3 regions of the Streptomyces sp. C1-1 genome follow, and region 2 is predicted to be linked to each of the others. Evidence: riboswitches for the same ligand, from Rfam matches in the RefSeq annotation. Region 2 holds a riboswitch; each other region holds the start of a gene.
The links. A riboswitch is a leader RNA that binds a small molecule or an ion and turns the genes downstream of it on or off. The one in region 2 is predicted to bind S-adenosylmethionine.
Positions count from the first base shown of each region.

Region 1: linked by a shared signal. The riboswitch ahead of thrC (threonine synthase) and the one ahead of ACQF4J_RS43500 (amino acid ABC transporter permease) in region 2 are both predicted to bind S-adenosylmethionine.
Region 3: linked by a shared signal. The riboswitch ahead of ACQF4J_RS33000 (aminotransferase class V-fold PLP-dependent enzyme) and the one ahead of ACQF4J_RS43500 (amino acid ABC transporter permease) in region 2 are both predicted to bind S-adenosylmethionine.

Region 1 is NZ_CP189826.1:5,512,150-5,521,643, reverse strand. Features, by position in the region: gene groL (chaperonin GroEL) at 1-633, opposite strand, end outside; gene ACQF4J_RS25330 (cold-shock protein) at 993-1,199, opposite strand; gene ACQF4J_RS25325 (MoaD/ThiS family protein) at 1,642-1,917, opposite strand; gene thrC (threonine synthase) at 2,031-3,317, opposite strand; SAM riboswitch class I at 3,336-3,490, opposite strand; gene ACQF4J_RS25315 (glucosyl-3-phosphoglycerate synthase) at 3,660-4,604, shown strand; gene ACQF4J_RS25310 (alpha,alpha-trehalose-phosphate synthase (UDP-forming)) at 4,668-6,065, shown strand; gene otsB (trehalose-phosphatase) at 6,053-6,907, opposite strand; gene ACQF4J_RS25300 (DUF3263 domain-containing protein) at 6,917-7,150, opposite strand; gene ACQF4J_RS25295 (ABC transporter substrate-binding protein) at 7,181-8,398, opposite strand; gene ACQF4J_RS25290 (ROK family protein) at 8,556-9,494, shown strand, end outside.
Region 2 is NZ_CP189826.1:9,537,434-9,546,927, forward strand. Features, by position in the region: gene ACQF4J_RS43475 (ABC transporter ATP-binding protein) at 1-3, shown strand, start outside; gene ACQF4J_RS43480 (aliphatic sulfonate ABC transporter substrate-binding protein) at 46-1,104, shown strand; gene ACQF4J_RS43485 (LLM class flavin-dependent oxidoreductase) at 1,101-2,432, shown strand; gene ACQF4J_RS43490 (putative leader peptide) at 2,572-2,682, shown strand; gene ACQF4J_RS43495 (glutathione S-transferase C-terminal domain-containing protein) at 2,908-3,771, shown strand; SAM riboswitch class IV at 3,837-3,945, shown strand; gene ACQF4J_RS43500 (amino acid ABC transporter permease) at 4,270-5,250, shown strand; gene ACQF4J_RS43505 (amino acid ABC transporter ATP-binding protein) at 5,247-6,044, shown strand; gene ACQF4J_RS43510 (transporter substrate-binding domain-containing protein) at 6,114-7,142, shown strand; gene ACQF4J_RS43515 (GNAT family N-acetyltransferase) at 7,233-7,958, shown strand; gene ACQF4J_RS43520 (LLM class flavin-dependent oxidoreductase) at 8,003-9,247, shown strand; gene ACQF4J_RS43525 (NtaA/DmoA family FMN-dependent monooxygenase) at 9,269-9,494, shown strand, end outside.
Region 3 is NZ_CP189826.1:7,271,179-7,280,672, forward strand. Features, by position in the region: gene ACQF4J_RS32965 (L,D-transpeptidase) at 1-598, shown strand, start outside; gene ACQF4J_RS32970 (hypothetical protein) at 613-1,017, opposite strand; gene ACQF4J_RS32975 (aa3-type cytochrome oxidase subunit III) at 1,163-1,783, shown strand; gene ACQF4J_RS32980 (cytochrome bc1 complex diheme cytochrome c subunit) at 1,862-2,671, shown strand; gene ACQF4J_RS32985 (cytochrome bc1 complex Rieske iron-sulfur subunit) at 2,668-3,723, shown strand; gene ACQF4J_RS32990 (cytochrome bc1 complex cytochrome b subunit) at 3,720-5,354, shown strand; gene trpD (anthranilate phosphoribosyltransferase) at 5,494-6,558, shown strand; SAM riboswitch class IV at 6,634-6,750, shown strand; gene ACQF4J_RS33000 (aminotransferase class V-fold PLP-dependent enzyme) at 6,889-8,250, shown strand; gene ACQF4J_RS33005 (Lrp/AsnC family transcriptional regulator) at 8,275-8,556, opposite strand; gene ACQF4J_RS33010 (rhomboid family intramembrane serine protease) at 8,553-9,287, opposite strand; gene ACQF4J_RS33015 (hypothetical protein) at 9,443-9,494, shown strand, end outside.

The sequences.
Region 1 (9,494 bases), 4.0 Mb from region 2:
GGCCTCCATACGCTCCATGTCGGTGGCGAAGTACGCCGAGATGTAGCCCTTGTCGAAGCGCATACCCTCGGTGAGCTCCAGCTCCAGACCGAAGGTCTGGGACTCCTCGACGGTGATGACGCCTTCCTTGCCGACCTTGTCCATGGCCTCGGCGATGAGCTCGCCGATCTGGGTGTCGGCGGCGGAGATGGAGGCCGTCGAAGCGATCTGCTCCTTGGTCTCGACATCCTTCGCCTGCTCCAGCAGGGCACCGGAGACGGCCTCGACGGCCTTCTCGATACCGCGCTTGAGGGCCATCGGGTTGGCGCCGGCGGCTACGTTGCGCAGGCCCTCCTTGACCAGGGCCTGGGCGAGAACGGTCGCGGTGGTCGTACCGTCACCGGCGACGTCGTCCGTCTTCTTGGCGACTTCCTTGACCAGCTCGGCGCCGATCTTCTCGTACGGGTCCTCGAGCTCGATCTCCTTGGCGATGGAGACACCATCGTTGGTGATCGTGGGGGCGCCCCACTTCTTCTCGAGGACGACGTTGCGGCCCTTGGGGCCGAGCGTCACCTTCACGGCGTCCGCGAGCTGGTTCATGCCGCGCTCGAGGCCGCGCCGCGCCTCCTCGTCGAACGCGATGATCTTGGCCATGTGAAGTGGTCCCTCCAGGACTGGGGGTGATTCCTTCGGACCGCGCCCGCGCCCGCGACGGACGGCTCGCCGACCCGTGGGTTCCTTGCCCCACCCGGCCTGCGGGCCTCACCGACCCGGTCCTTCTTTGTCACTCTCACCTTCAGAGTGCTAACGCCAATGATTAGCACTCGCCCCTGCCGAGTGCAAGCGCCTCCCGCGGACTGGGCCCGTGGGCGCCGGGCGGACCCGCGGCGCGCGACAGGGGTCCGGCCGTGCGGAATGCGGGCATGCCGGAGGGCCCGCACCCATGACTCCCCATGGGGTACGAGCCCTCCGAAGAAAAGAAGAACGACGCTGCTATCTACCCGGCGCGTGCTTCAGCTGGTCGCCAGTCGGACCATGTCCGCCTGCGGCCCCTTCTGGCCCTGCGAGATCTCGAAATCGACCCGCTGGCCCTCTTCCAGGGTGCGGTACCCGTCCATCTGGATGGCGCTGTAGTGGACGAAAACATCCGCACCACCGTCGACCGCGATGAAGCCGTACCCCTTCTCCGCGTTGAACCACTTGACGGTGCCCTGAGCCATGCCTAACTCCCCTATTACTGGCCCTTGCACAGATCCGCACTTCGCGGATCCGGGTCAGACCTCACCCCCCACGGTTTGGGGGCGTGCGCCGGAACGCGTCGACCGCGGCTGAATGTATCTGTCCAACTGCCGTCTGCAACAGGTCAATCGGACGAGAATTCTGGACGGCAGGGTTCCGGAATGTAGTGAGAATTCGCCCGAATTCAGGGCAAGTCGGGCCCCATAAAAGGAACAAAAGCCGCGAAAAACATGCACACTTTGGCTGCATCTCGATGGGTACGCGGCAGGAATTCTGGGCTTCCGATCCGGAGATCAGTAGCGCGTTCCCCAACTGTACCGCGCTCAACCACACTGAATTGCCCCCTCCGCTTCTCTCACGGAGGGGGCAATTCGATGAACTCTTCGTAACCGGCGTTACCGAAGGTAATGATCGGTCATTCGGTCAGCCGCCGGCGACGGCCGGGATGATCGACACGCCCGCACCGTCCGGGGTCGCCGTCTCCAGACCCTGCTCGAACCGCACGTCGTCGTCGTTGACGTACACGTTGACGAAGCGGCGCAGCTTGCCCTGGTCGTCCAGCACACGGGCGGCGATGCCGGTGTGGTTCTTCTCCAGGTCGGCGATGACCTCGGCGAGGGTGGCCCCCTCGGCGCTCACCTCGGCCTGGCCGCCGGTGTAGGTGCGCAGGATGGTGGGGATGCGGACGGACACGCTCATGTTCAAGACCTCCGGTCAGGTAAGCGCCCCGAGGGGCGCGGGGCTGTGTTCGGTGTGCGGCTACCGCCGCGTGGGCGCGACCAGCCCCCACCGGCCCGCAGACGAAAGATCGGCTAGGCGAGCCCGGCCTCACGGAACGAATCAAGGTTGGGCCGAATGGTCGCGGTCAACCCCGTGCCCGCCACCGCGTCCAGCGTCTTGAGGCCGTCGCCGGTGTTGAGGACGACGGTGGTCAGGGCCGGGTCCAGCACGCCGTTCTCGATGAGCTTGCGCGTCACGCCCACGGTCACGCCACCGGCGGTCTCCGCGAAGATGCCCTCGGTGCGGGCCAGCAACTTGATGGCGTCGACGACCTGCTCGTCGGTCACGTCCTCCACGGCACCGCCCGTGCGGCGCGCGATGTCCAGGACGTACGGCCCGTCGGCCGGGTTGCCGATGGCGAGGGACTTGGCGATGGTGTTCGGCTTCTGCGGCCGGACCACGTCGTGACCCGCCTTGTAGGCGACCGACACCGGCGAGCACCCCTCGGCCTGCGCACCGAAGATCTTGTACGGCCGGTCCTCGACGAGCCCGAGCTTGATCAGCTCCTGCAGCCCCTTGTCGATCTTCGTCAGCTGCGAGCCGGAGGCGATCGGCACCACGATCTGGTCCGGGAGCCGCCAGCCGAGCTGCTCGCAGATCTCGTACGCCAGGGTCTTGGAGCCCTCCGCGTAGTACGGCCGCAGGTTGACGTTGACGAAGCCCCAGCCCTCGCCGGCCGGGTCGCCGATCAGCTCGGAGCAGAAGCGGTTCACGTCGTCGTAGTTGCCCTCGATGCCGACGAGCTCGCCGCCGTAGACCGCGGCCATGACGACCTTGCCCTGCTCCAGGTCGTGCGGGATGAACACGCAGGAGCGGAGGCCGGCGCGGGCCGCGGCGGCGCCGACGGCACCCGCGAGGTTGCCGGTGGAGGAGCAGGAGAGCGTGGTGAAGCCGAAGGCGCGCGCGGCCTCCAGTGCCTGGGCGACGACCCGGTCCTTGAAGGAGTGCGTCGGGTTTCCGGAGTCGTCCTTCACATACAAACCGCCGGTGACACCGAGCTCGCGCGCCAGGTTGTCGGCCTTGACGAGCTTGGTCCAGCCGGGGTTGATGTTCGGCTTGTCCGCCACGTCCGCCGGGACGGGCAGCAGCGGCGCGTAGCGCCAGATGTTCGCGGGTCCCGCCTCGATGCGCTTGCGGAGCTCCTCGGTGTCGTAGGCCGAGAAGTCGTAGGCGATCTCGAGCGGGCCGAAACACTCCTCGCAGGCGAAGACCGGGCCGAGCGGCACCCGGTGACCGCACTCGCGGCACGAAAGCGCCGAGGCGGGCCCGAGGTCTACGGTCGTGGAGTCGGTGGTGCTTGCAACAGTCTGCGCAGCCATGTGAGGCGAGGCCCTTTCTCCTCATCTTCCTCACGACGCATCTCGCCGTGAGACGGATTTGGCACCTTCCCTAGCCGGGAGCCTCGCGGAATGATCAACGTTGATCTACGAGACCGGCTGGAGGGTTGCCGGGGCTTCATCGGGCCGTATCCCTCTGCCCCTCTGGATGAGCGGTATGTGGTTGTTGAACTCGTTGAACGCGGGACGACCCCCGACATGCGATGGTCATCAGCGTTGTTCAAGACTGTAACCGAAGGCCAGGACAGTTGAGATAGCCGTCCGAACCGCGAGATGGATCACAATCCGGTCCTTTCGCCGAGAGAACGCAGAGGAGCCGCCTACGTGCTGGAAGAAGTCGAGCGCTGGCTGAGCACCCGCTCCTGGTCCGTGACCGATCGCCCTCTCCACCAGATCCTGGCCGCCAAGCAGCGCACGGGCCAGTCGGTCTCCGTCGTGCTGCCCGCGCTGAACGAGGAGGAGACGGTCGGCGACATCGTCGCGATCATCCGCCACGACCTGATGCAGCAGGTCCCGCTCGTCGACGAGATCGTGGTCGTCGACTCCGGTTCCACCGACCGCACGTCCGAGGTCGCCGCGGCGGCCGGCGCGCGGGTGGTGCACCGCGACGACATCCTGCCCCGCATCCCGACGGTCCCCGGCAAGGGCGAGGTCCTGTGGCGCTCGCTGCTGGTCACGACCGGGGACATCGTCTGTTTCATCGACGCCGACCTGAAGGAGTTCTCCTCCGACTTCGTCTCCGGGATCGTCGGCCCGCTGCTCACCGACCCCGGGATCGACCTGGTCAAGGGCATGTACGACCGTCCCCTCGGCGGAGCGCGGGGACAGGGCGGCCGGGTCACCGAGCTGATGGCCCGCCCCCTGCTCAACATGCACTGGCCGCAGCTGGCCGGCTTCGTACAGCCGCTCGGCGGCGAGTACGCGGCCCGGCGCAGCCTGCTGGAACAGCTGCCGTTCCCCGTCGGGTACGGGATCGAGCTGGGCATGCTGATCGACGCCCTGCATCTGGTGGGCCTCGACGCGCTGGCCCAGGTCGACGTCGGCGTCCGCAAACACCGCCACCAGGACGGCCAGGCCCTCGGGCGGATGGCGGCGGCCATCTACCGCACGGCCCAGCTCCGCCTGGCCCGCGGCCACCTCGTCCGCCCCTCCCTCACCCAGTTCGAACGGAGCACGGACGGCTTCGAGCCGCGCACCTACTCCGTGGACACCGAGGAGCGGCCGCCGATGGCGGAGATCGCGGAGTACGCGAGACGCAAGGTGGCGTAAGGCATACGCGGACCGGGTGGTCCGCACGTTTATGCGTTTGTGGACCGGGCTACGTTGAGGCGTATGGCTTCCTCGCACGGCGCTGCCCATCAGGTGCTGGTCGCGTCCAATCGCGGCCCGGTCTCGTACGAACTCCAGCAGGACGGCTCGCTGACCGCCAAGCGGGGCGGCGGCGGGCTGGTCTCCGGCCTGTCGGCGATCGGGCCGGACGCGGGCGCGCTGTGGGTGTGCTCGGCGCTGTCCGACGGCGACCGGGAGGCGGTGCGGCGCGGGGAGGGCGAGTCCGGCGTGCGGATGCTCGACGTCCCGGCGGACGTGCACGCGGACGCGTACAACGGCATCGCCAACTCCGTACTCTGGTTCGTCCACCACATGCTGTACCAGACGCCGCTGGAGCCGGTCTTCGACGCGGAGTTCCGGCGCCAGTGGGCGTCGTACGAGACCTACAACCGGGCCTTCGCCGAGGCGCTGGCGGAGGAGGCGGCCGAGGGCGCCGCGGTGCTGGTGCAGGACTACCACCTGTGCCTGGTGCCGGGGATGCTGCGGGAGCTGCGGCCGGACCTCAGGATCGCGCACTTCTCGCACACGCCGTGGGCGCCGGTGGAGTACTTCCGGATGCTGCCCGACGACATCGCCGAGCAGCTGCTGCGCGGCATGCTCGGCGCCGACCGGCTGGGCTTCCTGACCCGCCGCTGGGCGGAGGCGTTCACGGCCTGTACGGCGCTCGTGGGCGGCCTCGGGGACACACGGGTCGGTGTGCACGGCCTCGGCGCCGACGCCGAGTTCCTGCGGCGCCGGTCCCACGAGGCCGACGTCGAAGAGCGGATGGCGTCCCTGCGGGAGGAGATCGGGGCGGGCCGCAAGGCGATCGTGCGGGTCGACCGGACCGAGCTGTCGAAGAACATCGTGCGCGGGCTGCTGGCCTACCGGCAGCTGCTGGAGGACCACCCGGAGTGGCGCGAGCGGGTGGTGCACGTGGCCTTCGCCTACCCCTCCCGGCAGGACCTGGCGGTCTACCGGGACTACACCGCCGAGGTGCAGCGCGTGGCGGACGAGATCAACTCCCGGTACGGGACGCCCGGCTGGACCCCCGTCGTGCTCCATGTGAAGGACGACTTCGCGCGCTCCCTGGCCGCCTACCGGCTGGCCGACGTGGCCCTGGTCAACCCCATCCGGGACGGCATGAACCTGGTCGCCAAGGAGATCCCGGTCGTCTCCGACGAGGGGTGCGCCCTGGTGCTGTCCCGGGAGGCGGGGGCGTATGAGGAGCTGGCCGAGGACGCGGTGACGGTGAACCCGTACGACGTGATCGGTACGGCGCGCGCCCTGCACACCGCGCTGACCATGCCGGCCGGGGAGCGCGCCGAGCGCGCCAAGCGGCTGGCCGCGTCGGCGACCGCGCTGCCGCCGGCGCAGTGGTTCCTCGACCAGCTGAACGCGCTTCTCGATCAGGCCAGTTGAGCGCTGAGGGTGGTCAGCAGACGGACCACCCCGGCCGGTCCGTCGACCACCAGGTCCGCCCGCCGGCTCAGCTCCGTCACCTCGTCGCTGCCGCTGCACACCAGCAGCCCCGGCGTGCCGTCGGACCGCAGTCCGTCCACCGCCGCGTAGGCCGGCAGGTCGCCGAGGTCGTCGCCCGCGTACAGGACCGCCGACGCGCCGGTCTCGCGGACGTGGCGGGTGAGCGCCACGCCCTTGTCCATGCCCGGCGGGCGCAGTTCCAGGACGAGACGGCCCGGCTCGACGATCAGGCCGTGGTGGGCGGCCAGGCCGGTCAGCGGCTCGCGCAGGGCCTCGAAGGCGGCCTGGGGGTCAGCTGCGCGGCGGGTGTGGACGGCGACCGCGAACCCGCCCTTCTCCTCGATCCACGCGCCCTCTCCGGCGCCGGACCGCTCCAGCAGACCCGGCAGTTCGGCGCGGACGGCGGCGACGCCGGGGTGCGGGGCGGGCGCGCTGACCTCGCCGCTGACGGCGTCCCAGCGCTCGGCGCCGTAGTGGCCGAGGACGACCAGGTGCTCAAGGCCCGGGACACCCGCGAAACCGCCGTGCCGGACGGCGACCTCGGCCGGCCGGCCGGTGACCACCGCGACGGAGGCGACCTTCGGGGCGAGGGCGGCCAGCGCGGGAACGGCGTCCGGGTGGGCGCGGGCCTGTTCGGGGTCGGGGACGATCGGCGCGAGGGTGCCGTCGAAGTCGAAGGCCAGCACCGCCTTCCCGGGATCGGCGAGAATCGCGGCGAGCCCCTCCCGCCCGGCCCGCGTACCCGGAACCGGCAAGGAGTCCATGTCCGTGTGGATACCCATACCGCGACCCTAACGTTCGCCCCGGCGCCGCTCCCGCACCCGTCTCAGCCTGTTCACCGTCACCGGGTCGTGGGCGAGGGCCCGCTCGTCGTCCAGGAGGGCGTTGAGGAGCTGGTAGTAGCGGACGGGGGCCAGGCCCAGCTCCTCCCGTATGGCGCGCTCCTTGGCGCCGGGGCCGGGAAAGCCCCGGCGCTCCAGGGCGAGGACGGCCCGCTCACGCTCCCCCAGCTGCTCCGGTTCCATACGGCGAACCGTAGCCCCCGCCACTGACAGTCAGTCCGCGCTCTCCGCCGTGGAGGCCGTCGCCTGGAGCTGGGAGAGGGTCGCGGCGGGGCTGGCGTTCGGGCGGACCGCCTGGCCTATGCGCTTCTTCACCGCCGCGCTGACCGCCGCCCACGACGTCTTGCCGACCGGGTACAGCTCCGACTGCGGAAGCTCGTCCAGGAACGGCTTGAGGGCGGCGTCCCGCTCGTCCGAGCTCATCGCCTCGGACGCCGAGTTGGTGACCGGCAGCAGGTCGTACTCGCGCGAGAACGCGAGGACGTTCTTCTCGTCGTAGACGAAGTCGAGGAAGTCGCCGACCTGCTGCGCGTGGCCGTTCTTCTTGAAGGCCATCATCCAGTCGGCCACGCCCATCGAGGTGCTGGTGCGCCCGCGCGAGCCGGGCATCGGCACCATGCCGAACTTCACACCCTTCTTCGCGGCGATCTTCATCAGGGAGGGGTGGCCGTTGAGCATGCCCACCTCGCCCTTGGCGAAGGCGGAGAACGCGGCGGCGCGGTTGAGGTCGCCCGGCGCGACCGGCCCGGTCAGGCCCTTGCCGACCAGGTCGTCCTTGAGCCAGTCGAAGGTCGCGACGTTCTGTGCGGAATCGATTCCGTAGGACCCGACGGTGTCGGTGTAGCCGCCGCCGCCGCTGAGCATCCACTGCATCGTCTCGGCCTGCGCCTCCTCCGGGCCGAGCGGCAGCGCGTACGGGTACTTCACGCCGCGCGCCTTGAGCGCCTCGGCGTCGGCGGCGAGCTGCGTCCAGGTCTTCGGCGGGGTGAGGCCGGCGTCCTTGAAGAGGGTCTTGTTGTAGAAGAGCAGCCGCGTGGAGGCCGCGAACGGCATCCCGTACTGCACGCCCTTGACCTGCCCCGCCGTGGCCAGCTGGGAGGCGAAGTCGGCCTGGGTGCTGATGGAGAGCAGGTCGTCGGCCGTGTAGAGCTCGTCCTTCGCGGCGTAGTCGGCGTACGCGCCGATCTGCGCCATGTCGGGGGCCTTCCCGGCGTCGACCATCTCCTTGACCTTGCGGTCGACGTCGTTCCAGGAGTAGACGGTGACCTCGATCTTCACCCCGGAGTGCTTGCTCTCGTACTCCTTCGCCAGCTTGTCCCAGTACTTCTGGGAGCTGTTGGCGGCGGAGTCGCCGTAGTCCGCCGCCACCAGTCTCAAGGTGACGTCCCCCGAACCGCCGGTGACACCGCAGCCCCCCAGGACCGCCGTCATCCCCAGCGCGGCGACCGCCGCGACCGTTCCCGCCTTGCGCCGCTGCACTGCTACGCCACGCCCCAACTGTCTCGCCGTTCAATATGTGGACTCTCTAAGGTCTACACCACGCAAGTGGACTAGACCTCTCAAGGGTAGTGGGGTCACACTGTCCTGCGTGAGACATGTCATCGCCCTCGATGTGGGCGGCACCGGGATGAAGGCCGCCCTCGTCGGCGCGGGCGGCGAACTGCTGCACCGAGCCCGCCGTGCGACCGGACGCGAGCGCGGGCCGGACGCCGTCGTCGAGGGCATCCTCGACTTCGCCGCCGAGCTGCGCGCGTACGGCGTCGAGCACCTCGGTGAGCCCGCCTCGGCCGCCGGGGTCGCCGTCCCCGGCATCGTGGACGAGCCGCGTGGCCTGGCCGCCTACTCCGCCAACCTCGGCTGGCGCGACGTCCCCCTGCGCGACCTGCTGTCACAGCGGCTCGGCGCGCCCGTGGCGCTCGGCCACGACGTACGCACCGGCGGGCTGGCCGAGGGCCGGATCGGCGCGGGCCGCGGCGCCGACCGCTTCCTGTTCGTCGCCCTGGGCACCGGCATCGCGGGCGCGATCGGCATGGCGGGCCGGGTGGAGTCGGGCGCGCACGGCTTCGCGGGAGAGATCGGCCACATCGTCGTACGGCCCGGGGGGACCCCCTGTCCGTGCGGCCAGGCCGGCTGCCTGGAGCGGTACGCCTCCGCGGCGGCCGTCACCGAGGCGTGGGCGAAGGCCTGCGGCGACCCGGACGCGGACGCCGCCGACTGCGCGCGGGCCGTCACGTCCGGCGACCCGAACGCCGTCCGGGTCTGGCAGGACGCGATCGACGCCCTCGCCGACGGCCTGCTGACCGGCCTCACCCTGCTGGACCCGCGCACCCTGATCATCGGTGGCGGCCTGGCCGAGGCGGGGGAAACCTTGTTCACACCGCTGCGGGAGGCCGTCGAACGCCGGGTGACCTTCCAGAAGATCCCGTCGATCGTCCCCGCGGCACTGGGGGACACGGCGGGCTGTCTCGGTGCCGGGCTGCTGGCCTGGGACCTGCTGACCACAACCGACCGTACGGAGGTATCCACC
Region 2 (9,494 bases):
TGACCTCCCCCAACACCCTCACCCGGCACAGAAAGCACGACAACCATGCGAAGAAGAACAAGCAGACTCATCGCCACCATCGGCTCGCTCACCCTGGCGGGCACTCTCGTCGCCTGCGGATCGTCGTCGTCGGACACGGCCGCGCCTCTGAGCAACGCGGCCGACGCCGGCGACGTCAAGCACCCCGAGTGGAGCAAGTACACCTTCACCATCGGCGACAACGGCGGTGACGGCAGCCAGGAACTCGCGAAGGTCACCGGCGTGTTCGACAACGCCCCCTACAAGGTGAAGTTCGCCCGCTTCACCTACGGCCCGCCGCTCGTGCAGGCCGCCGCCTCGGGCGACATCGACCTCGGCAGCGTCGGCGACGTACCACCGATCACCGGTGCCGCGAAGGAGTACGGCTTCAAGATCGTGGCCGTCAACCGCTCGCTCACGCCCGACCAGGCGGTGGAGAACATCATCGTGCCCAAAGGCTCCAAGCTGAGGATGGCCGCGGACCTCAAGGGAAAGAAGATCGCCGTCCCGCAGGGCAGTTCGGCCCACGGTCTGGCCCTCAACGCCCTGAAGAGCGTCGGCCTCACCCCCAAGGACGTGAAACTGGTCTTCCTCGACCCGGCGGCCGGCGCGACCGCGTTCAACACCGGCAAGGTGGACGCCTGGTCGATCTGGAACCCGCAGTCCGCGATCGCGGTCAAGAACGGTGCCCGAATCCTGGTGAAGGGGCTGCCCCCGATCGACCAGACGAGCAGCTACTACGTCGCCAATGACTCCTCGCTGAAGGACAGGACCAAGCGTGCGGCTCTCACGGACGTCCTGAAGAGGCTGTCCCGGGAGTTCGCCTGGGCCGTCAAGAACCCGGACAAGTACGCGCAGGCACTGTCGAAGGAGCAGGGCATCCCGCTCGCCGACGCCAAGGCGTCCCTGGCCGCCTACTCGAACCGGGTCACCCCGGTGGCGCAGTCGGACATCGAACTGGAGCAGAACCTCGCCGACGCCTTCCTGGACGCGGGCCAGATCACCACGAAGGTCGACGTCGAGTCGATCACCGACAACCTCCTCCCGGCCGGTTACGACAGCTCCAAGCTCAAGGTCACCTCATGAGCGCCGGACGGCGGCGGCAGCTGCACCTCAACGCCTTCCTCATGGAAGCGGGCCACCACGAGGCGGCGTGGCGGCTCCCGCACAGCAATCCCCGCGCCGACTTCGACCTGCGGCACTGGATCGAACTTGCGCGCCTCGCCGAGAGCGCCAAGTTCGACTCGTTGTTCCTCGCCGACGGTCCGGCCCTCATCGGCACCGGCGAGTTCCGGCCGCCGGGCCAGCTGGAGCCGCTCACGCTGCTGACAGCGCTGTCGCAGGCGACCAGCAGGATCGGCCTCATCGCGACGGTGTCGTCGACGTACAACGAGCCGTACAACCTCGCCCGCCGGCTCGCGTCCGTCGACCACGTCAGCGGCGGCCGCGCCGGCTGGAACATCGTCACCTCGGCGGGCGCCGTCGAGGCCGCCAACTTCGGCCTCGACGACCGCCCCGGTCACGCCCAGCGCTACGCCCGCGCCGACGAGTTCCTGAAGGTCGCCAAGGCGCTGTGGGACAGCTGGGAGGCCGAGGCCGTCGTCGCGGACAAGGCGGCCGGGCGTTACGCCGACCCCGCCCGGCTGCACCGGCTCGGTCATGAGGGCACGTACTTCAAGGTCGCCGGTCCGCTCAACGTCGAGCGCCCGCCGCAGGGTCACCCGCTGCTCGTCCAGGCGGGTTCCTCGGAGGACGGCAAGGACTTCGCGGCCCGTCACGCCGAGGCCGTCTTCACCGCGCACACCACGTACGAGCGCGCCGCCGCCTTCTACGCCGACATCAAGGCACGCACCCGGGCCGCCGGGCGCGATCCGGACGGTGTGATCGTCCTGCCGGGCATCGTCCCCTACATCGGGTCGACCGAGGAGGAAGCCCGCGCCCTGGCACGGCAGCTCGACGAGCTGCGCATCCCGGAGTACGGGCTGCGCCAGCTGGCCGCGGTGTTCGAGACCGAGCCGTCGGTCTTCGAACTCGACCGGCCGCTACCGCAGTCCATCCTGGCGAGGCCGAAACTGGAGGGTTCGCAGAGCCGCTCCGACCTCATCATCGACCTGGCGGCACGCGAGAGGCTGACGGTGCGGGAGATCATCTCCCGGCTCGGCGGCGGCCGCGGGCACTTCGAGTTCGTCGGTACGCCCGAGCAGGTCGCGGACACGATCATCGCCAGGTTCGAGGGCGGTGCCGCGGACGGCTTCAACATCATGGCCCCGGCGCTGCCGTCCGGCCTGGCGGCCTTCGTCGAGCAGGTGCTGCCGATCCTGCGCGGCAAGGGCCTGTTCCGAGAGGAGTACGAGGGCACGACCCTCCGCGAGCACTACGGGCTCCCGGTCCCGGCGAACCAGTTCCATGTCTGACCCCTCCCGTGCCGGCCGGGTGCCTTGAGCGAGCGAGCCGCCGTCCACCGGGATGTCCGCGATGCGGGACGGCCCCCTTGACGTCGGTGGCCGTCAGATCGACACTCAGTAAGGAATCCTAGTGAACAGGTAGGGAAATATGAGGCGCCTTGATCCGGTCACCGTCCGAGTGAGCCGTTCGCCTCTGCTGACCTCCCGACGTCACATCGACCTGCTCCGCGTCTGCAGCGCGCTCGGCCCCATGGGCTGACCTGCGCCCTTCCCGCGCCGACGGCTTCCCCTGGAACGTCGTGCCGTTCGGCGTGCCCAGGTGAGCCCCGCTCCTGGGGTTCCGTCGTCGCATCCCCGTAGCCCAGGCGGGCCCGGCACCGAGTGCCGGGCCCGCCCGCCGGGTGGAGGAGGGGATGCGGCCACGGGGCCCAGCCCGATGTCGCATCCGCCGCGCGTACGTCCGCGCCCGCTTTCGGGGAGAGTCATGACCGTCACTTCGCCGGCCGCCCACGTGTCCGTCCGGCCCGCGCCCGCCTTCCGTGGCCGCATCGGCAGGGACGCACGCAGCGGCCACTACGCCGTTCCCGGCCGCTACCGGCTCCATCTGTCGACCGCGTGTCCCGACGGGCTGCGCATCGCCGTCACCCACACCCTGCTCGGCCTGGACGCCGTCTGTCCGGTGACCTATCTGCCCGCCGTCCCCGACTGTCCCGAGGGCGGCCACTCGGCCCTGCGTCCGCTGTACGAGGCGAGCGCGCACCACTACCGCGGCCCGGCCGCGGCGCCGGTGCTCAGTGACGGCTGGTCCGGGCGGATCGTCAGCACCCACGACCGGGACATCATGCGCGACCTCGCCCACCGCTTCGACACCGGCGGTTCCTCGCTCTACCCGTGCGGCGCGGAGTCGGAGATCGAGGCCGTGGAGCGGATGTGCGTGGAGGGGATCGAGCGGGCGGCGCAGCGGGCCGGGGCCGTGGGCGGGGAAGTGGCGGAACGTGACATGGCACTGGCCACGCTGCTGCAGACCCTCGGCGCCCTCGACCGCTGGCTCGACGGCCGCACCTACCTGCTCCGCGACGAAGTCACCGCCGCCGACGTCGAGTTGTGGGTCGCGCTGGTCCGGCTCGACACCGTGCACCGCCACCACCTCGACGCCGCCGCGGTCCAACGCATCGCCGGCCACCCGGTACTGTGGTCCTACGCCCGCCGTCTGACCGCCCACCCGGCCTTCGGCGCCCACCTCGACCTCGACGGCATCGACCGCCGTCACCACGCCCAGTGCCGGGGGCTGGAGGCCGCGGGATCGGCCGTCCAGATCCTCGACTGGGCGGCGCACTCGACCCGTTAGCCGTTCCACCTGCTGGACCGGCGTTGACATACGTTCGGGCAGTTGTCTTAACTACGGCCCAGAACGGTCATGAGTGTCAGCGACAAGCCCTGGCTTGCTGACCGGCAACCCTCGCACCGCGGTGGGGTGCCCCAGGTGACGACCCGGCCGATGACACATCGGTAAGCGCGAGGCCCACAGGGCCGGAACAGTGACGGTGACGCCATGTACGCAGCTCCCAGAACGGCCGCACGCCGTTCCCAGGGCTGCGTACGGACGTACGCGAACGTGCTCGTCGCGAACCGCGCCGTCGATCTGCTCCGCGTCAACAGCGCACTGTGTACCGCATCGGGCCGTGCCCGCTGTCGGGGCTGACACCCTCCCCGCAGCCCCGCACTCCCCGACGAACACCGCCCGCGCGGTGTGCCGTTGCCCTCCCCACCCCCGGTCCTGCGCCGCCGTGTGCGTCCCCGCACGCCGCCGCGCCTCCGGGGTGTGCCCACCCAGCCGGAGCCCACCATGAGCGAACCCCCTGGCGCCACCGTCACGTTGCCCGAGGCGCCCACCGCCGCCGAACCGCCCAAGGTCCTCACCGCCCAGCGGGTGCTGCCGCTGCGGCGGCCGGGACGCTGGATCGCCACCGCGGTCGTCCTGATCCTGGTCGCCCAGTTCGTCCACGGACTGGTGACCAACCCCTTCTACCAGTGGGACCGCTGGAGCTACTGGTTCCTGCGGCCGACCATCCTCGACGGCCTCCTCATCACCCTCGAAGTCGCCGCCTACAGCGCCGTGTTGGGCCTGATCGGCGGCATCCTGCTCGCCCTGGCCAGGCTGTCGAAGAGCCCGGTGCTGCGTGCGGTCAGCTGGACCTACGTGTGGGCGTTCCGCTCCATCCCGCTCATCGTCGTACTGATCTTCCTCTACAACTTCAGTGCCCTGTACAAGACGTTGAGCGTCGGCATCCCCTTCGGGCCGGCCTTCTTCTCCTTCGACGAGTCGAAACTCGCCACCGACATGGTCGTCGCCGTCGTCGGCCTCAGCCTCAACGAGGCCGCCTACGCGGCCGAGGTGGTGCGCGGCGGCATCCTCTCCGTCGACCAGGGCCAGCACGAGGCGGCCGCGGCCCTCGGCCTCCCCAAGGGCTACCAGTTCCGCAGAATCGTCTTTCCGCAGGCGCTGCGCTCCATCATCCCCAACTACGTCAACCAGCTCATCGGCCTGATCAAGGGCACCTCGCTGGTCTTCTACGTCTCCCTGCTCGACCTGTTCGGCTCCGCGCAGACCATGGGCTCCACCTACCCCGGCGACATCGTGCCGCTGCTGCTGGTCGTCACCGTCTGGTACCTGATCCTGACCAGCGTCGTCTCCGTCATCCAGTTCTACGTCGAGCGGTACTACGCCCGCGGTGCCACCCGGAGCCTGCCGCCGACGCGACTGCAGAAGCTCCGCACCGGTCTCACCGACCTGCGGGCCCGCATCCGCCGGGAGGCCGCCGTATGACCGCCAAGACCCTCGACGCCCTGGCGGACGTCGAAGCCGCCACCGTCGAGGTCCACGACGTGCACAAGTGGTACGGCACCCACCGGGTTCTGGACGGCGTCGACCTGACCGTCCGCCCCGGCGAGGTCACGGTGATCCTCGGCCCTTCAGGCTCCGGCAAGTCCACCCTGCTGCGGGTCATCAACCACCTGGAGAAGCCCGAGATCGGCCACGTCAGCATCAACGGCGAGCCGATCGGCGTGAAGCGGCAGGGCGAGCGGCTGAAGGAGCTGAGCGAGCGGGCCATCCTCACGCAGCGCGGACGGATCGGGTTCGTCTTCCAGAACTTCAACCTCTTCCCGCACCTGACGGTCCTGGACAACGTGGCCGCGGCCCCGGTCGCCACCGGCCGCCTCGGCAGGCCCGAAGCGCAGGAACTGGCCCGCGAACTCCTCGGCCGCGTCGGCCTCGCCGACAAGACCGGCGCCTACCCGCGCCAGCTCTCCGGCGGCCAGCAGCAGCGCGTCGCCATCGCCCGCGCCCTGGCCCTGCGCCCCGGCGTCATCCTCTTCGACGAACCCACCTCCGCCCTGGACCCCGAACTGGTCGGCGAAGTCCTCGCCGTCATCCGGGACTTGGCGTCCAGCGGCACCACCCTCGTCATCGTCACCCACGAGATCGGCTTCGCCCGCGAGATCGCCGACCGGGTCGTCTTCATCGACGGCGGCAAGATCATCGAGCAGGGGCCGCCCTCCGAGGTCCTCGACACACCGCGGCACGAGCGGACCAGGGACTTCCTCAGCAAGGTCCTCTGACCCTGCGCACCCACGACTTCCCCCCACGCCACCACTCTCATCACCGCCCCTGAGCGACAAGGAACGGCCATGCGCACCCACTTCACCCGACGCAGCCTGATACGCGGCATCACCGCGGCGACCGCCGTCGCCTCCCTGGCCACCGGGCTCGCCGCCTGCGGTGGCGACAGCGACGCGGCCACCACCACCGACAGCGCCGCCAAGTCCGGCGAGGTCGTCATCGGCCAGGTCTCCAACGGCGCCGCCAAGCAGACCGCCATCAAGGTCTCCGAGGTCAAGTCCATCAGCGCCGAACTGCCCGCCGCCCTCAAGAAGAGCGGCAAGCTGGAGATCGGCATCGGCGCCCTGCCGGCCGGCTTCCCACCGCTGGCCTATGTGGGCAGCGACCAGAAGACCCTCACCGGCGCGGAGCCCGACTTCGGCCGCCTTGTCGCCGCCGTCCTCGGCCTCAAGCCCGAGGTGAAGAACTCCACTTGGGAGAACCTCTTCGTCGGCATCGACAGCGGCAAGGTCGACGTGGCCTTCTCCAACGTCACCGATACCGAAGAGCGCAAGAAGAAGTACGAGTTCGCCTCCTACCGGCAGGACAACCTGGCCTTCACCGTGCCGAACAAGAGCGCCTGGAACTTCGACGGCACCTACGAGAACCTCGCCGGCAAGACGGTCTCCGTGGGCTCCGGCACCAACCAGGAGAAGATCCTCCTGGAGTGGAAGGCGAAGCTGGCCAAGGAGGGCAAGAAGCTCACCGTCAAGTACTTCCAGGACAGCAACAGCGTCTACCTGGCCCTGTCCGGCGGGAAGATCGACGCGTACTTCGGCCCCAACCCCGGCATCGCCTACCACAATCGGCAGACCGCGAACACGCCCAACGCCACCCGCACCGCGGGCACCTACTCGGGCGCCGGCGCGAGCCTGCAGGGGCTGATCGCGGCCACCGCCAAGAAGGACAGCGGCCTGGCCAAGCCGCTCGCCGACGCCATCAACCACCTGATCAAGAACGGTCAGTACGCCGAGTGGCTCAAGGCCTACAACCTCTCCAACGAGGCCGTGGCCAAGTCCGAGGTCAACCCGCCCGGACTCCCGCTCGACAACTCCTGACCACCGCGTGCCGGGAACTCCGCCACCACCCCGCGGTGGAGTCCCCGGCACGCCGGACACCCCGAGCCGCACCCCGGAGACCGCCACGCCATGTCCGTGACCACCATCGACGCCACCTCCTCGCACGTCCTGGACAACCCCGCCTGGGCCGCCCTCACCGGCCCCCACGCCCACTTCGCCGAACGCATCGGCCACGCCGCCCGCTACCACCGGGACGTGGCCCCCTTCCACGCCCTCTCCGACGAGGACAACCCCCGCGCCTGGGCCGACCTGGCCAGACTCGTCGGCCCCGGCGGCACCGCCGCGGTACGAGGCGTCACCGAGGCGCCGGGCGGCTGGGAGGTCGTCAGCATCGGACACGGCGTCCAGCTCGTGGACACGTCCCTGCGCGCCGAGCCCGACCCCGAGGCCGTACTCCTCGGCCCCGACGACGTGCCCCAGATCCTCGACCTGATCGCCCGCACCGAGCCCGGCCCCTACCGGCGACGCACCGTCGAGATGGGCACCTACCTCGGCATCCGCCACCGCGGCCGGCTGATCGCCCTGGCCGGCGAGCGGCTGCGCCCGCCCGGCTGGACCGAGATCAGCGCCGTGTGCACCGACCCCGACCACCGAGGCCGGGGGCTGGCCACCCGTCTGGTCCGTGCGGTGGCCGCCGGCATCAAGGAGCGCGGCGAACACCCCTTCCTGCACGCCGCGGCCGCCAACGCCAACGCGATCCGGCTGTACGAGTCCATCGGCTTCACCCTGCGCTGCAGCACCGTCTTCTCGCTCGTCCGGCACACCGGCGCCGCGGCCCTGGAAAGAACGGCATAGGCATGCCGACGTCCCTCTCACCGAACCTCCAGGAAGGCACCTTCGTGTCCGAAACTCCTCCCTCTCCGCTGCACCTTGCCGTCGCCCTCGACGGAACCGGATGGCACCCCGCCTCCTGGCGCGAGCAGGTCGCCCGGCCCCGCGACCTGTTCACCGCCGGACACTGGGCGGACCTCGTCGCCGAGGCCGAGCGCGGACTGCTCGACTTCGTCACCTTCGAGGACGGCCTCGGCCTGCAGTCCTCCCTCTCCCAGTCTCGACTTCGCTCGAACGGGGGGACCCCCATCGGCGAACTCGACGGCCGTACCGACCAGGTCCGCGGCCGGCTGGACGCCGTACTGACCGCGGCCCGGATCGCACCCCTGACCCGGCACATCGGCTTGGTGCCGACCGTGATCGCCACCCACACCGAGCCGTTCCACATCTCCAAGGCGATCGCCACCCTCGACTACGTCAGCACCGGCCGCGCGGGCCTGCGGGTGCAGATCTCCGCCCGGCCGCACGAGGCCGACCACTTCGGCCGCCGCGCCCTTCCCCCACTGAGCCTGCGGGAACTGCAGACGCCGGCCGGGCAGGAGCAGGTGGCCGACCTGTTCGACGAGGCCGCCGACTACGTCGAGGTGGTGCGCCGGCTCTGGGACAGCTGGGAGGACGACGCGGAGATCCGGGACGCCGCCACCGGACGCTTCATCGACCGCGACAAGCTGCACTACATCGATTTCCAGGGCAAGCACTTCAGCGTCAAGGGACCCTCCATCACTCCGCGCCCGCCCCAGGGCCAGCCCCTGGTCACCGCGCTCGCCCACCAGACCGTTCCGTACCGGCTGGTGGCCCGCCAGGCCGACATCGGCTACGTCACTCCGCAGGACGCCGAGCACGCCCGGGCGATCGTCGCCGAGATCCGTGCCGAGCAGGAGACGGCCGGTCGGGCCGGTGAGCCCCTGCACGTCTTCGGTGACCTGGTGGTCTTCCTGGACGACGAGCAGGCCGCCGCGGAGGACCGGCGGGCACGGCTCGACGCCCTCGCGGGGGAGCCGTACACCAGCGACGCCCGGATCTTCGCCGGAACGCCCGCTCAACTCGCCGATGTGTTGCAGGAGTTGGCGGCGCAGGGGCTGAGCGGCTTCCGGCTGCGGCCCGCCGTCGCCGGACACGACCTGCCGGCCATCACCCGCGGCCTGGTCCCCGAACTCCAGCGCCGGGGTGTCTTCCGCACCGCCTACGAAGCCGACACCCTGCGCGGCCTGCTGGGCCTGCCCCGCCCCGCCAACCGCTACGCCGCCGCCTGAGCCGGAAGGACCCGCACCGACATGACCAGCAAGCCGCTGAAGCAGATCCACCTGGCCGCCCATTTCCCCGGCGTCAACAACACCACGGTGTGGAGCGACCCGAAGGCCGGCAGCCACATCGAGTTCAGCTCCTTCGCCCACTTCGCCCGGACCGCCGAACGCGCCAGGTTCGATTTCCTCTTCCTCGCCGAGGGACTGCGACTGCGCGAACAGGGCGGACAGATCTACGACCTGGACGTCGTCGGCC
Region 3 (9,494 bases), 2.3 Mb from region 2:
CAAGATCGGCGACCGGCTGTGGGGCGGCAAGTCCAAGCCCCTGAAGCTCACCATCGGCGACCGCGTCATCGCCGTCACGGACGCCGCGTCGCACTCCCTGACGTTCTACAAGAACGACGAGGAGGTCAGGCAGATCCCGGTCACCACCGGCAAGCCGGGCTTCGACACCCGCAACGGCGTCAAGGTCGTGCTGGAGAAGCAACAGTACGTACGCATGCGCGGTACCACGGTGGGCATCGCCGAGGGCTCGGCGGACTCGTACGACCTGCCCGTCTACTACGCCACCCGGGTCACCTGGAGCGGCGAGTACGTCCACGCCGCCCCCTGGTCGGTGGGCTCCCAGGGGAACGCGAACGTCTCCCACGGCTGCACCGGCATGAGCACGGACAACGCCGAGTGGTTCTTCGACCACGTCCGCCAGGGCGACGTCGTCAAGGTCGTCAACTCCGAGGGCCACACGATGGAGCCCTTCGGCAACGGCTTCGGCGACTGGAACCTGGCCTGGAAGTCCTGGCGCAACGGCAGCGCGCTGGTCGCCGGGACACCGGACGGGCCGAGCCCGGCGGAGCGGGCCCGGCTGCGGCCGGAGAACGTCTGAGGAGGACCGGCTTCCTACGCGCTCTGACGAAGGTTCCTGCCGCGCATCAGGGAGGCCAGTGAGGACGCGAACTCCACGGGATCCACGGGCAGCGTCACCGCCGCGTCCGCGCGGCTCCACGTGGCCAGCCAGGCGTCCTGCGGCCGGCCGATCAGCAGCAGCACCGGCGGGCAGTCGAAGACCTCGTCCTTGATCTGCCGGCACAGGCCCATGCCGCCCATCGGCACGGCCTCGCCGTCCAGGACGCAGACGTCGATCCCGCCCTTGTCCAGCTCCTTGACGACGGCGGCCGGAGTCGCGCACTCCACGAACTCCACCACCGGGACGTCCGGCGCGGGCCTGCGCCCGGTCGCCAGCCGAACCTGCTCGCGAGTGTTGGAGTCGTCGCTGTAGACCAGCACCGTGGCGGTCGGCTGCATTGTTCCTCCGAGACGTCTGCGTCGTACGGAAAGGCCCGTTGCGGCGGATGTTACTCCGTTCAACACCACGTCAACACCGGTATGGACAGGAGCAACACTCCGAACGGCACCCCCCGGAGTGAGGGCGGGATAAGCGACCGACATAATGTCGGTCGTGGCGACAGCAACGACAGTAGAAACCGGGCACGCGCACCCGTCGGTCAACCGGCCGAACCTCACCAGCGTCGGAACCATCATCTGGCTGAGTTCCGAGCTGATGTTCTTCGCGGCCCTCTTCGCGATGTACTTCACCCTTCGATCGGTGACCGGTCCGGATCACTGGAAGGAGATGGCGAGCCATCTCAACCTTCCGTTCTCCGCGACGAACACCACGATCCTGGTGCTCTCCTCACTCACCTGCCAGCTCGGCGTCTTCGCCGCCGAGCGCGGGGACGTGAAGAAGCTCCGGGGCTGGTTCATCATCACCTTCGTCATGGGTGCGATCTTCATCGGCGGTCAGATCTACGAGTACACGGAGCTGGTGAAGAAGGACGGGCTCTCCCTGTCCTCCGACCCGTACGGCTCGGTGTTCTACCTGACCACCGGCTTCCACGGCATGCACGTGACAGGCGGCCTCATCGCCTTCCTGTTCGTCCTCGGCCGCACCTACGCGGCCAAGAGGTTCACCCACGAGCAGGCGACCGCGGCCATCGTCGTGTCCTACTACTGGCACTTCGTCGATGTCGTGTGGATCGGCCTCTTCGCCACGATCTACCTGATCAAGTAGCCGGGCCCGTCCCGCGTGCGCCCGCGCGGCGCACATCCAAAAGCATCGACGCAGAAGATCCTGACACCGGGGTAATCCGTGAAAAAGCTCTCCGCACGACGACGCCATCCGATGGCGGCGCTCGTCGTCCTACTCCTCGCGCTGGCATGCACCGGGGGGCTGTACGCCGTGTTCGCACCCGCGAGCAAGGCGCAGGCCGATGACACCGCCCAGTCCCTTGCCATCGACGAGGGCAAGAAGCTCTACGCCGTGGGCTGCGCAACCTGCCACGGAACCGGCGGTCAGGGCACCACCGACGGTCCGAGCCTGGTGGGTGTGGGCGCCGCGGCCGTCGACTTCCAGGTCGGCACCGGCCGTATGCCGGCCCAGCAGCCGGGTGCGCAGGTCCCGAAGAAGAAGGTCATCTACACGCAGGCCGAGATCGACCAGCTCGCCGCGTACATCTCCTCCCTGGGCGCCGGCCCGTCCGTCCCCACGAAGGCGCAGTACGGCCCCGACGGTGCCGACATCGCCAAGGGCGGCGAGCTGTTCCGCACCAACTGCGCGCAGTGCCACAACTTCACCGGCAAGGGCGGTGCGCTCACGCACGGCAAGTTCGCGCCGAACCTCGACGGTGTCGCGCCGAAGCACATCTACGAGGCCATGCAGACCGGCCCGCAGAACATGCCGTCGTTCCCCGACACCACGCTGTCGGAGCAGAACAAGAAGGACATCATCGCGTACCTGAACGCGGTCAACGGAGACGACACCGAGAGCCCCGGCGGCCTTGAGCTGGGCGGACTCGGCCCGGTCTCCGAAGGCCTGTTCGCCTGGATCTTCGGACTCGGCGCGCTGATCGCGGTCGCCGTCTGGGTCGCCGCTCGGACCGCAAAGGCCAAGAAGTCATGAGTAGCCAAGACATTCCAGAAGAGAACCTGCCCGCTGAGCAGGATGCGCACGGCGCCGTAGGCATCGCGGACGAGAAGGACCCGTTCGCCGACCCCGGCCTGCCGCCCCACGAGCACCGGATCCAGGACATCGACGAGCGGGCCGCCAGGCGGTCCGAGCGCACGGTGGCCATGCTGTTCACGGTGTCGATGCTGGCCACGATCGGCTTCATCGCCTCCTACGTGGCGATCCCGCACGACAAGGCCATCTACGTCTTCCCGATCGGCCACATCAACGCGCTGAACTTCGCGCTCGGCCTGACCCTCGGTCTGGCCCTGTTCGCGATCGGCGCGGGCGCGGTCCACTGGGCCCGCACCCTGATGTCCGACGTGGAGGTCGCGGACGAGCGGCACCCGATCGAGGCCTCGCCCGAGGTCAAGGCCAAGGTCATGGCCGACTTCAGGCAGGGCGCCAAGGAGTCCGCGCTCGGCCGCCGCAAGCTGATCCGCAACACGATGTTCGGCGCGCTGGCCCTGTTCCCGCTCTCCGGCGTCATGCTGCTGCGCGACCTCGGTCCGCTGCCGGGCACCAAGCTCCGCCACACGCTCTGGTCCAAGGGCAAGCTTCTCGTCAACATGAACACCAACGAGCCGCTGCGTCCCTCCGACGTCGCCGTCGGCTCGCTCACCTTCGCCAAGCCCGAGGGCCTGGAGGAGAAGGACGAGGACTTCCAGACCGAGATCGCCAAGGCGGCCCTGATGATCGTCCGGCTGCAGCCGGAGAACATCAAGGACAAGCAGGAGCTCGACTGGTCCTACCAGGGCATCGTCGCGTACTCGAAGATCTGCACCCACGTCGGTTGCCCGATCTCCCTGTACGAGCAGCAGACGCACCACGTGCTGTGCCCCTGCCACCAGTCCACCTTCGACCTCTCCGACGGTGCCCGGGTGATCTTCGGCCCCGCCGGTCACGCCCTGCCGCAGCTGCGCATCGGCGTGAACAGTGACGGTTACCTCGAAGCGCTCGGCGACTTCGAGGAGCCCGTCGGTCCTGCCTTCTGGGAGCGCGGATGAGCACCAACCAAAACACCGAGGCCCGGCGCGGCAAATCGCCGGCCGGCGAGCGCGTCGCCGACTGGGCCGACGGCCGACTGGGGATCTACTCCCTGGCCAAGACCAACATGCGCAAGATCTTCCCCGACCACTGGTCGTTCATGTTGGGCGAAGTGTGCATGTACAGCTTCATCATCCTCATCCTCACGGGTGTGTACCTGACGCTGTTCTTCCACCCGTCGATGAACGAGGTGGTGTACCACGGCAGCTACATCCCGCTGCAGGGCCAGATGATGTCCGAGGCGTTCAACTCGACCCTGCACATCTCCTTCGACGTGCGCGGTGGTCTGCTGATCCGGCAGATCCACCACTGGGCCGCGCTGATCTTCCTCGCGGGCATGTTCGTGCACATGATGCGCGTGTTCTTCACCGGCGCGTTCCGCAAGCCGCGTGAGGTCAACTGGCTGTTCGGCTTCCTGCTGCTGGTCCTGGGCATGTTCACCGGCTTCACCGGTTACTCGCTCCCGGACGACCTGCTCTCCGGCACCGGTGTCCGCTTCATGGAGGGCGCGATCCTGTCCGTGCCGGTCGTCGGCACGTACCTGTCGATGTTCCTCTTCGGCGGCGAGTTCCCGGGCGGCGACTTCGTGGCCCGGTTCTACTCGGTCCACATCCTGCTGCTGCCGGGCCTGATGCTGGGCCTGATGGTGGGCCACCTGATCCTGGTCTTCTACCACAAGCACACGCAGTTCGCGGGCCCCGGAAAGACGAACAACAACGTCGTCGGCATGCCGCTGCTGCCGGTGTACATGGCGAAGGCCGGCGGTTTCTTCTTCCTGGTCTTCGGCGTCATCACCGCCATCGCGGCGATCGCCTCGATCAACCCGATCTGGGCCATGGGCCCCTACCGTCCGGACCAGGTGTCCACCGGCGCCCAGCCCGACTGGTACATGGGCTTCTCCGAGGGCCTGATCCGTACGATGCCGGGCTGGGAGATCAACCTCTGGGGCCACACCCTCGTCCTGGGCGTGTTCATCCCGCTGGTGGTCTTCCCGCTGGTCCTGGTCGCGATCGCGGTCTACCCGTTCATCGAGTCCTGGGTCACCGGCGACAAGCGCGAGCACCACATCCTGGACCGTCCGCGCAACGCCCCGACGCGTACCGCGTTCGGTGCCGCGTGGATCTCCTGGTACTTCGTGCTGATGGTCGGTGGCGGCAACGACCTGTGGGCCACGCACTTCCACCTGTCGATCAACGCGATCACCTGGTTCGTGCGCGTCGGCTTCTTCGTGGTGCCGGTGCTCACCTTCGTCGCCACCAAGCGGATCTGCCTCGGCCTGCAGCGCCGGGACAGGGACAAGGTGCTGCACGGCCGCGAGTCCGGCATCATCAAGCGCCTGCCGCACGGTGAGTTCATCGAGGTGCACGAGCCGCTCAGCCAGGAGGCGCTGCACACCCTCACGGCGCACGACCAGTACAAGCCGGTCGAACTCGGCCCGACGGTCGACGCCAACGGCGTCGAGCGCAAGGTGAAGGGCTCCCAGAAGCTGCGCGCCAAGCTCAGCGAGGCGTACTTCGGCGAGGAGTCCCAGATCCCGAAGCCGACCGTCGAGGAGTACAAGGAGATCACGAGCGGCCACGGCCACCACTGATCGCTGCGCTCGCCACGCGCACACCAAGGGCCCCCGTCCGATCTTCGGACGGGGGCCCTTCCCCGTGCCCCGACCTGGATAGGGTGGGCACACACTGCGTTACGTCCACGACACGTCTACGACCATCAGGAGCGGCCCCATGAGCGCTGTGACCCCCGCTGGAGGCGACACCGCGGCGGGCCGCTCCTGGCCCCTGCTGCTGAACGGCCTGCTGAACGGCAAGGACCTGTCCACCGACGACACCGCCTGGGCGATGGACCTCATGATGCGCGGCGAGGCGACCGACGCGCAGATCGCAGGCTTCGTGGTGGCGATGCGGGCCAAGGGCGAGACGGTCGAGGAGATCAACGGCCTGGTCCGCACGATGTACGAGCACGCGAACGTCATCGAGGTGCCGGGCCCGACCGTCGACATCGTCGGCACGGGCGGCGACGGCGCGAAGACGGTGAACATCTCCACGATGTCGTCGATCGTCGTCGCGGGCACCGGGGCGCGGGTGGTCAAGCACGGCAACCGGGCCGCGTCCTCGGCGTCCGGGGCGTCCGACGTCCTGGAGAAGCTGGGCGTCAACCTGGAGCTGCCCGTGAAGCGGGTTCCCGAGGTGGCCCAGGAGGCCGGGATCACCTTCTGCTTCGCCATCAAGTTCCATCCGGCGCTGCGTCATGTGGGCGCCGCCCGGGGCCAGTTGGGCATCCGCACGGTGTTCAACGCGCTGGGCCCGCTGACCAACCCGGCGAAGGTGCGGGCGCAGGCGGTGGGCGTGGCCGATCCGCGCATGGCGCCGATCGTGGCCGGCGTCTTCGCCGAGCGCGGCAACTCCTCCCTGGTCTTCCGCGGCGACGACGGCCTCGACGAGCTGACGACGACGGCCACGTCGCGCGTCTGGATCGTCCGGGACGGCAAGGTCGCCGAGGAGTCCTTCGACCCCCGTGACGTCGGCATCGACCTGGTGCCGGTCGAGGCGCTGCGGGGCGGGGACCCGTCGTACAACGCGGAAGTCGCACGGCGGCTCCTGGACGGCGAGAGGGGCCCCGTGCGGGACGCCGTCCTGCTGAACTCGGCGGCCGCCCTGGTGGCCCTCGAGCCGACGGGGGCGTCCCTCGCCGACCAGTTGCGGGCCGGCATGGCGAAGGCCGCCGAGTCCGTCGACTCCGGCGCGGCCAAGCGCGTGCTGGAGCGCTGGGTGGCCGCCAGCAACGCGTAGCGGCAGTCGAGCGCGGTCCCGTCATCCGGACACGGGTTGCGGGACCGCGATCACTTCACGTACGTTCCTGTACCAGGTCATGAGTGACAGTCATGAGGCCCCGGCCGACTGTCCGGCAACCCTCCGTCCGTGGCGGGGTGCCCCGGGTGAAGACCAGGCCGTAGGCAGCGAGGTCTACGGCAAGCGCGGATCCCTCACGAACCGGGGATCCTGGTCGTCGAGGAGTCTTCCGTGAGCAAGCGAATGCGATAGGGCCGCAGAGCCCCGCCTCCGCGCACCCCTTTTCTCTTTCCGGCCCGCACGCGCGTGCCCTTTCACGGGAGTTCCCCCATGTCTGTCTCCACCGCTGCCTCCGCCCAGACCGTTTGCGCCCCTCTGTCCGTTCTGGGCAGGGATGTCACCGTCCCGCTCGTCACCGGTGGCGAGGTGACCTACGCGGCGCTCGACTACGCGGCCAGCGCGCCCGCCCTGCAGCGCGTCTGGGACGACGTCGCGGCCTACGCCCCGTACTACGGCAGTGTCCACCGCGGTGCCGGCTACCTCTCCCAGCTGTCCACCGACCTCTTCGAGAACGCCCGCGGGACGGTCGCCGAGTTCCTCGACTGCCGCGCCGACGACCAGCTGGTCTTCACCCGCTCGACGACGGACTCCCTCAACCTCCTCGCCCGCGCCCTGCCCGCCGACTGCCGGGTCTTCGTCTTCGAGACCGAGCACCACGCGAGCCTGCTGCCCTGGCAGGACGCCCACGTCAGCTACCTCGACGCCCCGCGCACCCCGCGGCAGGCGGTCGAGACCCTGGAGCGCGCCCTCGCCGAGCGGGACCCCCACGGCCCGGCCCTGGTCTGCGTCACCGGCGCCTCGAACGTCACCGGCGAGCTGTGGCCGGTGCGCGAGCTGGCCGCGGCGGCGCACGCGCACGGCGCCCGCATCGTCCTGGACGCCGCCCAGCTCGCCCCGCACCACCCCGTCTCCGTCCGTGACCTGGACGTCGACTGGATCGCCTTCTCCGGCCACAAGCTGTACGCCCCGTTCGGGGCCGGAGTCCTGGCCGGTCGCGCCGACTGGCTGCGCGAGGCCGACCCCTACCTCGCGGGCGGCGGCGCCAGCCGCAAGGTAACCCGGCGCGAGGACGGGGGAGTGGACGTGGAGTGGCACGAGAGCGCGGCCCGTCACGAGGCCGGCTCCCCGAACGTCATCGGCGCCTACGCCGTCGCGTCGGCCTGCAAGGCCCTCACGGAGGCCGGCTTCGACACCCTGGTGGCCCGCGAGCGGTACCTGATCGGCAAGGTTCGGGCGGGGCTGGCGGAGGTCCCGCAGGTGAAGGTGCTGTCCCTCTTCGGCGATGACGCCGACCGGGTCGGCGTCATCTCCTTCGTCGTCGAGGGCTGGAACAGCTCCCACTTCGCCGCGGCCCTCTCCGCCGAGTACGGCATCGGCGTCCGCGACGGCCTCTTCTGCGCCCACCCGCTGGTCCGCACCCTGCTCGGCTCCGACCCGCAGACCCAGGGCGAGTGCGGCGCCCCCGAGGCCGCGCCGGGCGAGAAGTCCCTGAACGCGATCCGGGTGAGCTTCGGCGCGGGCACTCCGGACGAGCACGTCGAGCGCTTCGTCGGCGCCGTGAAGGAACTGGTGAGCGCCGGCGCGAAGTGGACCTACCGCACGGAGGACGGCCGCTGCGTGCCGGCGGTCTGACCGGACGGTGTCAGGAGGCGGCGGTCAGGAGTCGAGACCGATCGCGAACGCCGCCTCCAGGTCGTGCTGGGAGTAGGTGCGGAACGCGACGTGCGTGTCCGTGGCCTCGACACCGGGGATCTTGCTGATCGAACCCGGGATGACCTCCGCCAGGTCCTCGTGCTGCTTCACCCGCACCATCGCGATCAGGTCGTAGGTGCCGGTCACGGAGAAGACCTCGCTGACGGAGTCCAGCGCGGCGATCCGCTCCGCGATCTCGGGGATCCGGTCCACGCTGGTCTTGATCAGGACGATCGCGGTGATCACGGCTGGTTCTCTCCCTCGGGGGCCGGAGCTGGGGCGGCCTTCACTTTAGTCGTACGTCGCAAACCCGCCCACGCGCCGACGAAGCCCAGCCCGAAGCCCACCAGGTGCGCCAGGTACGCCACCCCCGGCCCGTCCGGCGCCCGCCCCGCCGCCAGCCACTGCAGGCTCGCCCAGAACGGCAGCACGACCCACGCGGGGAAGCGCAGCGGGAGGAAGAAGAGGAACGGGAGCAGGCTTGTGACCCTGGCCCCCGGGAAGAGGTACAGAAAGGCGCCCAGGACCGCCGAGACCGCCCCGGACGCGCCGACCAGCGACTGCCCCGAGGTGGAATTGGCCGCCGCGTACCCCAGCAGGGCCAGGTAGCCGCAGCCGACGTAGAAGACGGTGAACCGCACGCGGCCCATGCGTTCCTCGGTCATCACACCGAAGACGAACAGGAAGAGCATGTTGCCCAGCAGGTGCACCCAGCTGCCGTGCACGAAGAGGGCCGTCGCGGGGGTCAGGGCGGCCCTGGGGGAGCCCGCGAAGAGCTCGGCGGGCACCACGCCCCAGCGGTGGAAATAGGCGCGCTGCGCGGCGAGGAGCGCGTCGCCGGAGCCGTAGGCGGGATTCAGGCCCGCCGCCGGGCCGGCCACGAAGACCAGGCAGCACAGCGCGATCAGCGCGTAGGTCACGGGCGCCGAGGGACGCCGGATCGATCTGCTGACGGTCGCGCTCCAGGTGCCGATCATGAACACAGAGCATGACGTAACAGGACGCAGCCGCACAGACCGCCTCGCCGCCGTGGACGCACCAGCGGCAGGTTGCCGCCAGGCCGTAGGGTTACGGCCACACGCTCCAGGGAAACTGGCGCGTCACGGACACTAGAAGGAAGAGCACAGTCACGATGACGGTTCCCCTGCCGACCGCCACGACGCGGTGGCGCTGCACCCTCTGCG